DNA from 2 places in the Paenibacillus sp. PsM32 genome. Region 1 is predicted to be linked to the other one. Evidence: riboswitches for the same ligand, from Rfam matches in the RefSeq annotation. Region 1 holds a riboswitch; the other holds the start of a gene.
What was found. Region 1 has a riboswitch for thiamine pyrophosphate ahead of thiM (hydroxyethylthiazole kinase). Riboswitches for the same ligand answer to the same signal wherever they lie in the genome.
Positions count from the first base shown of each region.

Region 1 (7,985 bases):
TATTCTGCGCTGTGATAGCGGTAATAACAGACATGCCATAGACACCGAGTTCTTGAAATGTTTTGAGATCGGCCTGAATGCCTGCGCCTCCTCCACTATCTGAACCTGCAATCGTCAATGCTTGATACACGTTCATCTTGTCTCGCTCCTTTATCATATGAATGTATGTTCAATATTAAGCTTTGGATGAAGTGATCTGGGCTCGTGCAGTTACGATCTCCGGGGTGACTAGAGACAATTGATTGATAAATTGCATCTGAAAACTGCCTGTGCCTTGCCCTGCTGTCTGTTCATAGGCAATCTCTGCGGCTATACCGTAAAATGCTAAAGCTTCTGTTACGGCTTCCAGACGTTCTTGAGCTTGTGCAGGATCAGCGACTGCGATAAATGCACCGACTACGGCACTCAGTAGACAACCGCCGCCTGTCACTTGTGTTAATATCTGATGACTGTTAGCAATGGTATAGGTGTTCTGTCCATCGGTTACGACGTCTTTTTCACCGGTGATGGCTACAATGCACTTTAATTTTTGAGCAGCCTGCTCTGCGATCTGGATCATATTGCCTTCGCCTGCTCCTGCATCGACACCTTTGATCTGCCATGATTCGCCGATCACATTAGCCACTTCAGCCACATTGCCACGTAACACATCCACTTGAACATGTTCGATAATTTGCAAAGCCGATTGTGTACGATACGGGGTAGCTCCTGCTCCTACCGGATCAAATACAACAGGCACACCTGATTCATTCGCTGCACGTCCTGCACGTTGAATCGATTCGACGGTGTATGGATCAAGCGTACCGATATTAAGCACAACTGCATTCGCTATAGCTGCCACATCGGCTACTTCTTCATGCGCATATGCCATAAAAGGAAAAGCTCCCAGCGCCAGCAATCCGTTCGCTGTAAAATTAGTCACGACCATATTGGTAATATTGTGAATCAGTGGATGTTGCGCCCGTACTTTGGCTAGAAAAGTCATTGATATTGCCTCCTATAACGTAATAAAGACCCATCCATCTCCAGAAGAGACAAATGGGTCAAACATTCATTCAGGTATATCACAACATGAGTGAAAATTCAGCCTCCACTTCCCTCCGCTAGTATAATCCAGATCAGGTTCCAAGGGTCCGAAATTGAATTTTCGTCTCAGCCAACAGGCTCCCCTAGTGAAATCAGTAACTATTCGATTGTTCTTTCTTACCATACCACTGGTGAATGATCTGGTAAAGGATTACACTAGAAGAAATCGCGCTTATATTGCCAAGCGCTTAATGTAAGATATTTTGCTATGCAAAAATCATGGTTGATTACACTAGAAGAAATCGCGTTTATATTGCCAAACGCTTAAATCATCCAGTGTTGCCAATCGGTCTGAGCGACTTTGCGTTCGGTGAGCCATTGACGGGTTTTGTCCAGCAGTTCCCGGCGGTGGGTTCCATTGGAATACGTGTGATCTGCTTGGAAAATAATTTCTTTATCACAACGTCCTTCTGAACGTGTCCAGAATACTTTTTGATACAAAAAGGCATAATCTACTGGAATCACATCATCCCCTGTACCATGAATCACCAGCACATCGCCACCAAATTGCTTGGCTTCTTGAAACGGTTGGAAATTGCCTAACGAATCAAAGTATACAGGTGTAAACGAGTAACCTAAATGATCGGCTTGTCCTTCGATCACAGCTTGATCGTATTTGTCCCGACCGGTTAATTTGATAATATCGTTAAATGGATGTCCTACTGCTGACCAGAGGACTAGACTTTTGACACGATGATCACGTACAGAAGTAAGAATAGCTACAGCACCACCCAGACTATGACCGATCAATGTGACGCGGGTAGGATCAATGTCACTGCAATTCATTGCATAATCCAGTACAGTACGAGTCTGAGCGACCATTGATTCAAGTCCTTCTTTGCCATAGTCGCCGCCACTTTCACCGCAACCTGCATAATCAAAGCGAACCACCATATAACCGTCAGCCGCCAATTCACGGGCTGTACTAACAAATAGGCGATCCACTCCAATACGGCTGCCAACAAAACCATGGCAGATCACAATTAGCGGTGTACGGCTTTTGCCTCGTCCTGCTGATTGTGGTTCCTGTTCAGGATAATGAATACTAGCTGTCAGATCCAAGTCGTGATGTCGAATGACGATATTGCGTTCCATGATGATTCCTCCTCTTAAATAAACAATTCCGATCAGTTTAATATGCTTTAATCTTGAAACCATATTATCATTAACGCTAGATCATTGTCAACGCAAGGAAAGTATGGCAAAATAGTAGCTTCGAACAACGAGAATGGAGGAATGAATAATGAGCTCAATACGCCAAATGGTTAAAAATATTAACGTCGTACGGGATCAATTAAAACCAGAAAATTTGGATTATTATGATGATGTTATTGTACATGTACGGGATGCACGAATTGATCGTGAAGCAGGCGAAGAATTGCTTTTAGAAATGGGTCATCATTTGCTAGAAGCGCAGAAAAAAGGTAAAACTGCCAAACAGTTATTCGGTAAAGAATCGATAGAGTACGGCAATATATTAATTCGTAATTTACCGGAAAAGAAACAATTGAGCAAGCCGATGTATTACTTGATGATTCCGTGGGTAGCGTTAACATGGGTATTTCTTATTCAAGCATTAATGGGATTGTTCAAAATCAGTATTAGCGATTCTGGCATTGTTGGGCAGATCAATGTAGCGACTCTTATTATTGTAGCGGTAGGTTCGATTGCTCTGGTCGAAATGCTTACAAGATTTACCGATCAGCCTGTTGAACAAAGTGATGCAACAAAGCCAGGTATGCAAATCAATGCACGCGCTATCTTAACGTATCTGGTGATTTTGGTACTGATTTTTGGTGTGGGAATCTTTTTACGTGAAGTGATGCCTGTGATTACGATTGCTCCATGGGTAAGTTTGTTGTTATTTGTGATCGGTGTAGTCGGACAGAAATTTATTTTTATGCGCAAATAAAAAGATCAGCAAGCCTATGTATTATTGAATAAATCAAAATAGAAAGATTGCATTTTATTTTGCTAAAGGTATACCTATCGCTTACAATAAATAAGATTGATGAATATCATTAGCTTATACACAAATCTTATTCATATTCTACGAACAGGTATAGTTAAAGGAGGGTTATGCTTTGCCACCTCGCACCGGGCTTAGTCTTCATTCTATTTTGCAAGCAGCTACAGAAATAGCAGATGAACGTGGATGGAATGAAGTGACACTTACGATATTAGCTCAGAAGCTAGGGGTTCGTTCGCCTTCTTTGTATAATCATGTGAACGGATTACCGGGATTACGTCGTGAAATGGCATTAACAGGATTGGATCAACTCAAAGACGCATTGATGCGGGCTGCGGTAGGACGATCTGAAGATAAAGCGATACGTGAAATGTCGCGCGCTTATCTGGAATTTGCTCGTGCTCATCCCGGATTATATGAAGCTACGTTCTATACATCAGATATAGATGATGCAGAGATCAATGATAGCAAACATCAAATGTTGGAATTATTCATGCAAGTATTAACCGGCTTTGATTTGAATGAAGAAGCCTTGATTCATGCCATACGTGGACTACGCAGTGTTTTGCATGGCTTTAGCTCACTCGAACGTATCGGTGGATTTGGCTTGAATGTCGATATAAATCAAAGTTTTGAATTGATTATTAATACTTTTCTGCAAGGTCTGCATACGGTAGAGTCCAATCATAAATAAGCAAATACACCACTTGTACAGAGATAGTAACGTTTAAATATGTTACTTCTGTCTGTAGAGTGGTGTATTTTTATGCTTTTTGGTAACAGAATCATCGTTAGATTAGTAAAGAAAAACTCTTTCTTTTACAAAAGACTTATAATTTTTTTAGAAATAATTAATATAGTTATTGATTTAACTAATACTATTAGTTTATAGTGTAATCAAGAGGTGATTGATATGAAAATAATTAGCAAGAACAACTTACATCAACTTATTTTTTTACCACGCATATTTCCCGTAAATTGTTATATCGTCGAAGAAGAGTCCAGTGTGACTTTAATTGATGCAGGATTGCCAAATAGTTATAAAGGTATTCAGCACACGATTTCTCAGATCGGCAAACCGTTAGGCGCTATCGTTCTAACTCATATCCATGATGATCATGTCGGTTCATTAGATACATTAAGTCAGCTTTATCCTGATATACCTGTCTATGTATCACAGCGAGATGCACGCTTAATGATCGGTGATATGAGCTTGGATGCGGATGAACCTCAGACTAAGATCAAAGGGAGTGTTCCCAAGCGTCTACAAACTCGCCCTTCTGTTTTGCTTAATGAAGGGGATCGAATAGGTTCTCTTCAAGTCATCGCCACACCGGGTCATACGCCAGGCTCTATTTCGCTGTGGGATACTAGAGATCAATCACTTATAGCTGGTGATGCTTTGCAGACTAGAGGTGGGATCGCTGTGGCAGGTTCAGTACGTCTGACATTTCCTTTCCCTGCTCTGGCGACATGGAGCAAAGAACGATCTCTACAAAGTGCTCGCAAATTAGTAGCATTACAACCAAGTTTACTTGCTGTAGGTCATGGTGCGATGATCACCGATCCGTATCAAGCTATGCAAGATGCTATTCAGCATGCAGAACAACGTTTGCCTTCTTCCTTATCAATCAAACAATCGCTGTAATCGTAAAAGAAACGCCAAAAAACCGCACAGATTTAACTTCATCCTGTACGGTTTTTGCTTTTATACTCACGCCATAATAAAAATAAAAAATACGGTGCTCCAATGACCGAAGTAACCAATCCTACAGGAAACTCCAGAGGTGGCGCCAGAACACGTCCAATCACATCTGCCAGTAACATCATGATCGCCCCGACCAGTGCTGCTACTGGCACAAAATAACGATGACCACCAGATACCAAGCGCCGTGCAATATGAGGGCTCACCAGACCTACAAAGCCTACCATACCTACAACCGCTACCGAACCACTGGCTAATATAACTGTCAGTAGCAGCAATATAGCACGCATCCACTCTATGCATAATCCTAGCCCTTTGGAAGATTCTTCGCTTAATCCGAAAATATCAATAGATTTTGCTAATATCCAGACGATAGGTACAATAATCAGAATAATAGGTGCTAATTGAACCACCTGCTCCCAATTACGTCCCCATAACGAACCATTTAACCATAAAAGAACGGTATTCGTATTCGCAGACGATTGTGTAATCAGTAATTGTACCAGTGTGCTTCCACAAGCACTCACCGCAATCCCAACCAATGCCAGCCGAACAGGATCGACTCCATTTCGATAAGATAATAGATATACGCAAAAAGCACCGAGAGCTCCACCAACAAAAGCTGTTAGCGATGTCAGCCATGTACTCTGTATATCTACAGGCAAAAGAAGTACAGTACAGACTGCTCCTAAAGCAGCTCCTGCCGAAATCCCTAGTGTATCAGGAGCTGCTAAAGGATTACGTAAAATGCTTTGTGCCACCAGACCAGACACTGCAAGCCCGCTACCTACTAAGATCGCCAGTATAATGCGAGGCAATCGATAATGAAAAATAATATAGGCTAGATCAGCATCTCCATACTGTGTAAATGCTCTGCCGATATCTTGCCAGCTTATATCGACAGCACCTACTTGAATACTTATCATGATCAAAACAAAAGTAATCACAATAAGCCCGATCATGATCATAACATTTCGCTTTTTCCCGATAGAATGACTCATAATGAACTCCTGCTCTGCCGTCTAGCTAAATACACAAAATAAGGCGCACCAATTAGAGCTGTTATGATCCCTACAGGCGTCTCTGCTGGAAAATGTACAAACCGAGAACCGATATCTGCAAGCGTTAATAAAATAGCTCCAAACACTCCGGCAAAAGGAATCAACAATCGATAATCTGTTCCGATAAGATAACGTGTAATATGCGGTACGATTAATCCGACAAACCCAATCGGTCCAACAACAGAAACCGATATGCCTGCTAACAAAATAACGATCACACTACCAACCACACGTACTGTCCATATTTTCTGACCGAGTCCGCGTGCGATATCATCACCTAGACTTATCAGAGATAACGAACGGCTAAGACCTATAGCCATGATCAAGCCAATAACGCTTACGATCGCTAATAGTCTGAGTTCGGCCCATTTGACTCCTGCTGCTGATCCGGCAAGCCAGAACAATATTTTGCTAGCCGATTCTTCATTAAAGATCAATAATCCCTGTGTAAACGAAGATAATAATGCTTGAATAACCACACCGATTAATGCCATACGAACTTCGACTTTACCTCCGCGAATCGCAACACTCATTATCAATACGATCATGACTGTTAGCAGTCCACCTGCAAAACCTGCTCCTGCTAGAATCCATCCATTGACAGCAGGTAAAACAATCGTACACAAGACGATCATAAAAGAAGCGCCTGCATTAATTCCAAATATACTAGGAGAAGCTAATGGATTACGGGTCAAAGCTTGCATAATACAGCCAGCAATACTGAGATTAGCACCAATTAGTATTACTGCTATTGTGCGCGGCATTCTTAGAATATGCAAAATAATATGTTCTTTGACTGTCGTAGAATAATGAAATACATAATCGATCACTGTCGGTAAAGTAATCCAGGACGAACCTATCATTAGCGAGAGCATCAACAGTATGATCAAGATTGCTAGACTCCCTGCTACTAAGATCAGCTTTTTGATCATTTAAAATAAGTAGTCGCTTCACTCATAATATGGTTCAATGCCGGGATGCTGCGTTGTCTGGACCATTTGGCTAATTCAACTTCATGCGCTTTGCCTGTTTGCACAGCTTTTAATTGATTCCAGAGTAGATTGTCTTTTTGCCCTGCTAATACAGAGGGATCATCTTCATTAATCAAAATGAGTAGTTGATCAGGATCGATCGCTAATAATTGTTCTGTAGTCATCAGTTGGCTTACTTCTTCTGCATCAGTCAAAGCATAATTCATACCTAACGCTTGAAGAAAGGAAGCATGAAATGCTTGATCTGTCCGTACTTGGAACGAATTGCTTGCTTCTTCATCAGCCGCAATAATAAGCACAGATTGATTACTGTTAATCGATTGCTTTACGTTCTCCAATTGTTGTTGATGTTCTGCTAGCATCGCTGTTGTCGCATCTGCTTTACCCAAAGCTTCACCGATCGCCTGAGTAGAATTTATAATATCGGAATAATTTGCTGTATCATTTTTGAAAACAATTGTAGGTGCAATCGCTGATAATTCTTCATATACATTGCTATGACGACTTGTATCTGCAATAATCAGATCCGGCTCAAGGGTACGTATAACTTCCAAATTCGGCTCCGAGCGTGTACCTACAGATGTATATCCTTCAATATAAGCTAGCGTGTCTTGCGGAAACCGTTCAGGTTTATTATCATCTGCTACACCGACAGGTTTGACTTGTAGTTCTGCCACAGTCTGGGTAAATCCTTGCTCTAATACAACAATACGCTTCGGTTGATCAGGCACTTCGGTACTGCCAAGATCATGAGTGATCGTGCGTGTAGAGCTTTGTGTTGCATTTTCTTCGCTTGCACTTTGCTTACTTGAAGCGGTCTGACTTGTTGAAGAAGCGGGAGCTGAACAAGCACCCAGTAAAAGAGTAAAACTCAGAAGCAGCATCAACACTGCTGAACGTCTTATCGGATTATGCATCATTAAAGAACCTCCACTTACTATAATGTTTTGAGAATCATTATCACTATAGCGGTGTCCATCTAACCCAACAATAGAGAAATCGGACATGTTGGATGTCATATTGAGACTTTGTACGTTCTGGCGATGTTGTTGACGATAACGTATCGGAGACAAGCCCATATACTTTTTGAACATACGACTAAAATAATATCCATCTTGATAGCCCACATTAATCGCAATATCTTGTAAGGTTAGCTCTGTCTGAATCAGCAG
Region 1 covers NZ_JARUWY010000001.1:1,271,413-1,279,397, forward strand. Annotated here, with positions in the region: gene thiD (bifunctional hydroxymethylpyrimidine kinase/phosphomethylpyrimidine kinase) at 1-136, opposite strand, end outside; gene thiM (hydroxyethylthiazole kinase) at 176-985, opposite strand; TPP riboswitch at 1,079-1,181, opposite strand; gene QCD85_RS05645 (alpha/beta hydrolase) at 1,351-2,181, opposite strand; gene QCD85_RS05650 (DUF1129 family protein) at 2,330-2,998, shown strand; gene QCD85_RS05655 (TetR/AcrR family transcriptional regulator) at 3,171-3,749, shown strand; gene QCD85_RS05660 (MBL fold metallo-hydrolase) at 3,969-4,703, shown strand; gene QCD85_RS05665 (FecCD family ABC transporter permease) at 4,742-5,761, opposite strand; gene QCD85_RS05670 (FecCD family ABC transporter permease) at 5,758-6,711, opposite strand; gene QCD85_RS05675 (ABC transporter substrate-binding protein) at 6,750-7,985, opposite strand, start outside.

Region 2 (7,985 bases), on a different contig from region 1:
ATTTCCTGCATCATAACCCAATTGGTTCATCGCTTTGTAGACAGGGTGAACTTCGCCTGCTTTTAAAGGATCAACTTTGGCTACATAGTCACCCAGCGGATTACCTTGTAATAAATCACCATTATCGATCAATACACTGTTTTTGGCTTCTGCACGCGCATTTTTGATCAATGTCGCTGTTTTGGCATATCCGTATTGATCTGTCGCTGCATCTGAATAATAATCATAGTTCATTACGTTCACATGAATATCTGTTGTCTCCAACAAACGTAATTTTACGGTAGATTCAGAAGAAGTGGCTTCGGCTGCAAAAGCAGGAACTGCCGACACTGCAAACAATTGCAGAGCTGCGATGACAGTAATTGCTTTTTTAAATGTTTTGTTTCCCAAGTTCAAAATAAAAAACCCCTCCCAAATATATTCGCATTCGCTTGACCTTTTTCTATTTATCTCTATGCCCTATATGTATAACAGCATGAACAAGCAGTGATAATGTACTTTACATGCTGATTTTAAAAAATCATATTGGAAATTATGATTTAGAGTAGGCAGATAAATAGTAAAAAGGCTACCAAAAGAAACGCATGATAGAATTGTATACTATCAGCTGATATATTTGAAGGGTTATTAGTTCTATTTTTTATGAAAATAAGATTTATTTTGCGAAAAGTTCTATAATTTACATGATTGTGTCATGTTTCTTTTCATAAATAATAACTCATTGAGATTAAGGAGTTAAAAAATTAGTATTTCGATCTTTATATTGAAAATACATATCTAAAATTCGATCTAATTGTTCTGATTGGTCTAACACGCGATAATCGCGCATCCCATGTTCTTCTGCCATCTGGTTCAATATGCGGCGTTCCTGCTCAATCTGTTGTTCTATTTGTTTTAAGTTCAAGGAAACCACCTCCAGTATATTTCCTTATATCTTGCTATCAATGAGACTTTCATTTTATTCCATCATCGTCATTTTACAGGTTAGTCTATAAAATATTTCTATATACCTTTTTATACCTTATTTGAGTATACCTTATCAAGTTCCTCAAGTACCTATTTTATCCTTTTTATGGAAAAATAAAGACGAAAAAACTCGGAATTTGAATTTTGCATTCATTTCTCTTGTTTCGCAAATTTCAAATTCCGAGTCATTTATGTGATAACTGCTATCTTAAACCATTAAAGTTGTATCAGATTACGCAGTCCACGTTTTTTTGTTACCATCTTGATCTGTATATTCAATCGTTTGTGGTTTGATATCTAGGATCACATAATCAGGATCTTCTGGACCGGAGAACCATTCTTTAAATTCTTCTTTCCAGACACGTTTTTTCAATTCGTCGTCTGTAGATACAGCACTTACGCCTTCGATTTCAACGACTTGATTAGTGCCGCCTTTTTCATAACCCAACAATACATAACAGTTCGGATTTTTTTCTAACTCTTCGACTTTATGTGTTTTGCGGTTTGTCGCGAGATGAATATTCAAGCCTTCGTTATATAGCGCCATGTAGCGTACTTTAGGTTTGTCATTTTCTACTGTACCTAGTGCACAAAATGGATTACCTTCTAATGCAGTTAATATCGCTTGTTCTTCAGCTGTTTTACTCATGATCAATCTCCTCCTGTATATAAACGTATGGGTGTATTCAATATCTATGTCTATGTATATCTATTCGATACGTATAGAAGAATATTGAATGGAACTTTTGTTAGTTACAAACTTCCGTATATGTAAATACCCTTAGACAGCGAGACTGAACCGAAATACACTGTCTTTTGCTGATGACACCGCATTCTCTTTACTGGACAGTTGATACCCTCTGGTCTATAATTACAATGTAAAAAAACCGCATATGTACAGGGGAGCTAGTTGCAACTGGCTGAGAGTGTATTGTGATAAATACAGACCCTTATACCTGATCTGGATAATGCCAGCGTAGGAAAGTAACAAGTCGTTATATGCTGTACGCTAGCTTATAATTGCACCTATGTCGTCCCGATGGGGGCGTTTTTTTTATGCCTTTTATCCAGTACTACAGGATTGACTATTTGAGCTAGAAGAAAGAAGGATGACGGTAATGAGAACTCAAAAAAGGTGGCGTCAAAGCTTACCTTGGTTAATGGTAGGTTTATTGTGGATCACCACTGCATGTGGTTCAGCAACAAGTACAAGCAATACAGCCAATCAGGCAGGATCAACATCTGCCCTTAAAGATGTAAAAGTCGTGCTCGACTGGACACCAAATACGAATCATACTGGCTTATATGTTGCCCAAGCACTGGGCTATTATAAAGAAGCAGGATTAAACGTCGAAATTATTGCTCCCGGTCAAGGTGGAGCAGATACGATGGTCGCTTCTGGTGAAGTGCCTTTTGGAATCAGTTATCAAGAAAGTGTGACTCAAGCGCGTGTACAAGGAGTGCCTTTAGTGTCACTTGCGGCAGTTATCCAGCATAATACATCTGGCTTTGCCGCTCCTACAGATCGCGGAATCAAAAGCCCTAAAGATATGGAAGGCAAATCCTACGGTGCATGGGGATCTCCTGTTGAAGAAGCGGTTATGAAATCAATTATGGATACCGACGGTGGCGATGTTAGCAAAGTCAAAAGTGTTAATATCGGTAATGCCGATTATTTTACAGCTGTACAAAAAGGAATCGACTTTGCATGGATATTCTATGGATGGACAGGAATTGAAGCAGAACTTCGCGGACAACCATTAGATATGTTATATGTAAAAGATTATTCCGATAAATTAGATTATTATACACCTGTTATCGTAACCAATGAGAAGCAGATCGCTACCGATCCTGCACTTGTGAAATCATTTATGGCGGCAACCAGTAAAGGATATGAATATGCAATCGCTCATCCCGATGAATCGGCAGATATATTGCTCAAAGCAGTACCTGATCTTGATCCTGCACTGGTCAAAGCTAGCCAAAAATGGTTATCTCCACGTTATCAAGATGATGCCAAACGCTGGGGCGAGCAAAAACAATCGGTCTGGGAAGGTTATGCCGATTGGATGTTCAAGCAGAAGTTGTTAGACAAACCGTTAGATGCAACCAAAGCGTATACAAACGATTATTTACCTGAAGCCACCAAATCATAAATAGAACATAAGGAGATGACTACTATGGCACACACCCTTTTAAGTATTCAGGTTATTCCCAAAACTCAAGCTGGTGAGAACTCTTACGATTATGTCGACCGGGCAATAGAAGTGATTCAAGCCTCCGGTGTGAAATATGAAGTGCATCCACTTGAGACCACGATGGAAGGCGAACTTAGCGAATTGTTAGAAGTGGTTCGTCAAATGCACGAAGCGTTAGTGGAAAAAGGAAGCCCGAGTATTATTTCTCAGATCAAAATTGCTCATAGTCCAACCGGAATCAGTATGGATGGATTAACCGAGAAGTACCGCTAATGGCTACGATGAATACATGGTGGAAAAGCATATGGCCGCCCCTCGGGGCGGTTGTTTTATTACTGATTATCTGGCAACTGGCAACCAGTCTATTCCATATTGAGACATGGATTCTTCCCAGTCCTGCATTGATTGGACATGAAGCATGGAGTGAGAAAGACCGACTGGGCTTGCATACATGGGCGACGTTAAAATTGACACTATCCGGCTTTAGTATAGGTGTTGCTTTTGGATTACTGGTCGCTGGCGTGCTTCATTATATTCCTTTTCTACGTTCAGCATTGTATCCATTATTGATCTTGAGTCAAAATATCCCTACGATTGCTCTGGGACCGCTACTCGTTATCTGGTTCGGATTTGGGATATTGTCCAAATTAATTGTGATTATTCTGGTATGCTTTTTCCCGGTGACCATTGCGGCGCTGAGCGGACTGGCTACTACCGATCGTACAATGCTTAATTATATGCAAATGATCGGCGCTTCTAAAAATCAGATCTTTTGGAAATTAGAATTACCTTTTAGCTTACCTTCGATCTTTTCTGGAGTTAAAATTGCTGCAACCTATAGTGTGATGGGCGCTATTATCGCTGAATGGATTAGCAGTAGTGAAGGGATTGGCTATTATATGATGTTGCAAAAATCAGCTTTTCGCACCGACCATATGTTTTTAGCGATACTGGTAGTTGTAGTGATCAGTCTTATGTTATTTATGCTAATTAATATAATTGAAAAATGGTCTGTTCGCTGGCATCACCCTGCACAACATCGTGCTGTCAAAGGAGGTTCTAAAGATGTCGCTAAATAAACCTCAAGATCCGACTTTATCGGTGAACAACTCTACTCCACTATTAGCATTACAAGGAATCAGCAAATCTTTTACACAGGGCAAGCAATCTTTACATGTGTTGCAAGACATTTCGCTGCATGTAGAGCAAGGTGAATTTGTATCCATTATCGGCCCTTCTGGTTCCGGTAAAAGTACGCTTTTGCAAATGATTGGTGGCGTGGTGCTTCCCGATCAAGGACAAGTCCTTTTGGACGGACAAAATATAACCGGTCGTAAAGGATTGAGCGGTTATATGCCACAGCAACCTGCTTTGATGCCCTGGCGTACGATTGAAGATAATGTTATTTTGGCGCGCGAAGTAGCAGGATTACCACGCAAAGAATCATTAGAATTAGCCAGACAATGGCTAGATAAAGTTGGACTGGGTGGTTTTGCATCCTCTTATCCTCATACATTATCTGGCGGGATGCAACAGCGGGTTGCGTTTTTAAGAGCTTTGCTAGGACCTCGTGATCTTCTCTGTCTGGATGAGCCTTTTAGTGCATTAGATGCTTTTACACGCAGTGAGATGCAATCATGGTTGTTGAACATTTGGGAAGAAAATAGACGCTCGGTTATTTTTGTCACTCATCATATTGAAGAAGCATTACTACTTTCAGATCGAATCTATGTGCTATCTCGTCGTCCTGCTACTGTACTGCATAATATTGTAGTTCCTTTTCCTCGTCCAAGGCGAGAAGAGATTACCGATGATCCGCAATTTATTGCTCTACGCAGACAATTGATGAATGCGATGCGTGATACCCATGAAGGTGATCAATCATGAAGCCTGTCAATGCTCCGCTTATCGATAGCCATATCCATCTGGATCAATATCAAGATCAACAGATTGAGCGAATCATTCAATCGCTTCCAGAACATCATATCCAGTCGCTGATTACAGTCTCGATGAATCTACCTTCCTGTCAGCGTAATGAGAAGCTGGCTCAACAATACCCGTCTATCGTTCGTCCCGCTTATGGATATCATCCAGAACAGCCTTTAACGGGCTCGCAGGAGCTTGAGACGTTATTGGTATGGATAAAGCAACGTATCAATAATATAGTAGCGATTGGTGAGATTGGATTGCCATATTACTTGCGACAAGAAGCAGAAGAACGTGGCGACCAATTAGATGAACAAGGATATATCGATGTATTGTCTGCTTTGCTACAACTTGCTGCTGCTTATGACAAGCCTGTTATTTTACATGCTGTCTATGAAGATGCAGAGATCGCCTGTGATCTTTTAGAACAATATGGTATCACTCAGGCTCATTTTCACTGGTTCAAAGGATATCCTGCTACGATTGATCGTATGATAGCCAAAGGTTATTATATTTCGTTCACGCCAGATATTCAGTACGAACCGGAAATTCAGCAATTGGCTACACTATATCCTGCTCATCTGGTGATGGCTGAAACGGACGGCCCGTGGCCATTTGAAGGTTCTTTTGCCGGACAAATGACTCATCCGTCTATGACTGCTACTGTCTGTTCTGAATGGGCTAAGATTCAGCAGATATCAGAGCAAGAAGCTCGCCACTTGATCTATCAAAATACATCATCATTTTACACACCAAATCAGGCACAGCGTCTTTAATACGAACGCTGTGCCTGATTTGGTGTGCTATTTTACGATGATAGATGTTTATTGTTGTTGCTTTTGATTTTGATTGTATAGCGTTTGGGGATGTTCCCAATCGGAAAGCCATACCAGAATAACAGATAACAACTGCTCCACATTCATCGGTTTACTGATATAATCAGATGCTCCTGCCTCTATACATAATTCACGATCATCTTTCATTGCTTTGGCGGTGAGTGCAATAATCGGTAGGTTTTTCCACTTTTCTTCCATGCGAATCCAGCGCATCGCTTCATACCCATCCATAATCGGCATCATCATATCCATCAACACAATATCTGCGGATTCAGCATTTAATAAAGCAATCGCTTCTTCCCCATTCTGTGCACTACGTACATGCATACCTTTACCTTTGAGCACACCTTCTAACGCAAAAATATTACGTAAATCATCATCCACTACAAGCACAGACTTACCTTGCAATCGTGCTAACGAATCTTGTTGTTCTTCTTGATCCATCCATGTTAAAGGTAATGGCTTGGTAACAGGCTGTCCTTCTTCATTGATAGCAAGTGAAGGTAGATACAACGTAAAGGTACTGCCTTTACCTAATTCACTTTGAACAGTAACATATCCTCCTAATAATTTGGAGAACTCACGACAGATCGATAATCCTAGACCTGTTCCACCATATTGACGTTCGGTTGTGCCATCTTCTTGCTGAAAAGCTTCAAAGATTAGATTTTGCTTATCTTCTTTGATTCCTATTCCTGTATCTGTAACCGAGATCGCTAGCATGTAATCCATCTGCTCTGGAACATTGTATCCTTTAGCAACCATCGATTCATCTGCTAATGCAATATTAATCATGACTGAACCTTTACTGGTAAACTTAAACGCGTTAGAGAGTAGATTTTTCATAATTTGTTGCAATCTTTTCTCATCGGTATAGAATACATCTGGTACATTTTCATCAATATTTGAAGAAAATGCAATCCCTTTTTGCTCGGCAATCTTGTCAAAGCTATATCCCATCACTTCAGGTAGATCATAGACGGATACAGAATCACGTTGTACTTCAACCATACCTGCTTCCACTTTAGATAAATCCAAAATATCATCTATTAAATTAAGCAAATCTTGACCAGAATGATGAATCACTTCGCCAAAATGAGGCGTATCATCCTCTTCATGAGTTTTGTCTTTTTCGCTAATCAATTGAGACAGAATTAAAATACTATTGAGCGGTGTACGCAATTCATGTGACATATTGGCCAAAAACTCCGATTTGTACTGCGAGCTACGGCTCAATTCTTCTGAATACAATTGAAGTTCTTTTTGCGCAATTTGTAATTCTTCTGTTTTGATCTCTGAATAGTGATTGCGTTCACGAAGTTGCTCGTTCGTTGCCTGAAGTTCTTCTTGTTGTACTTGCAATTCCTCTTGTTGTGATTGCAATTCTTCTGTCAGTGTCTGTGACTCACGTAATAACCGATCCACTTGCATCCGATTATCAATATTGTTCACAACAACACCGAAAGTATTAGCAATACGTTCAACCAGTTGTTGCTGTCTTTGCGAAAATTCATCAATCGTTCCTAATTCAATTACAACGACAGTGCGATTTTCAAATAAGATGGGCACTATCATAATTTCTTGAATAGGAATTACCGTTGCACCTGTCTGAATACGTATCGGATAATCCGATGGAGCTTTGATAATATGAGTCTTTTTTTCGAGGGCCGTTTGTCCAATAATACCTTCACCAAATTTAAATGCATGAAGTAGATCAGGATTATCACTATACGTAGCATAAGATGCTTTTCGTTTTAACATTTCAATTCCATTGTGTTCTTCGCAAAAATAAAAAATACCGTATGCTGATCCTACAACAGGGGTTAATTCATGAATAAAACGTTCTGCCAATTCATCGATTGCATTTACATTTCTATATACATTTGCGATATGAGCCAATTGGGTCTGTATCCAATTGCTTTCTTCGATATGCTTATTAAATTCACTTGCTTGATGAGTATGCGCTTCTAACGCTTCAGACATTTTATTAAAAGCTGTAGCAATATTACCTACTTCACCACTAGATGTAACATGTAGGCGTGGCAAAGATTCAGATGTA
Region 2 covers NZ_JARUWY010000006.1:273,470-281,454, reverse strand. Annotated here, with positions in the region: gene QCD85_RS14185 (bifunctional 2',3'-cyclic-nucleotide 2'-phosphodiesterase/3'-nucleotidase) at 1-396, opposite strand, end outside; gene QCD85_RS14180 (aspartyl-phosphate phosphatase Spo0E family protein) at 728-904, opposite strand; gene QCD85_RS14175 (pyridoxamine 5'-phosphate oxidase family protein) at 1,199-1,615, opposite strand; TPP riboswitch at 1,856-1,967, shown strand; gene QCD85_RS14170 (ABC transporter substrate-binding protein) at 2,085-3,122, shown strand; gene QCD85_RS14165 (MTH1187 family thiamine-binding protein) at 3,147-3,437, shown strand; gene QCD85_RS14160 (ABC transporter permease) at 3,446-4,243, shown strand; gene QCD85_RS14155 (ABC transporter ATP-binding protein) at 4,230-5,051, shown strand; gene QCD85_RS14150 (TatD family hydrolase) at 5,048-5,866, shown strand; gene QCD85_RS14145 (response regulator) at 5,915-7,985, opposite strand, start outside.
Region 2: it holds a riboswitch for thiamine pyrophosphate, as region 1 does, so the genes downstream of both, QCD85_RS14170 (ABC transporter substrate-binding protein) here and thiM (hydroxyethylthiazole kinase) in region 1, are expected to answer to the same signal.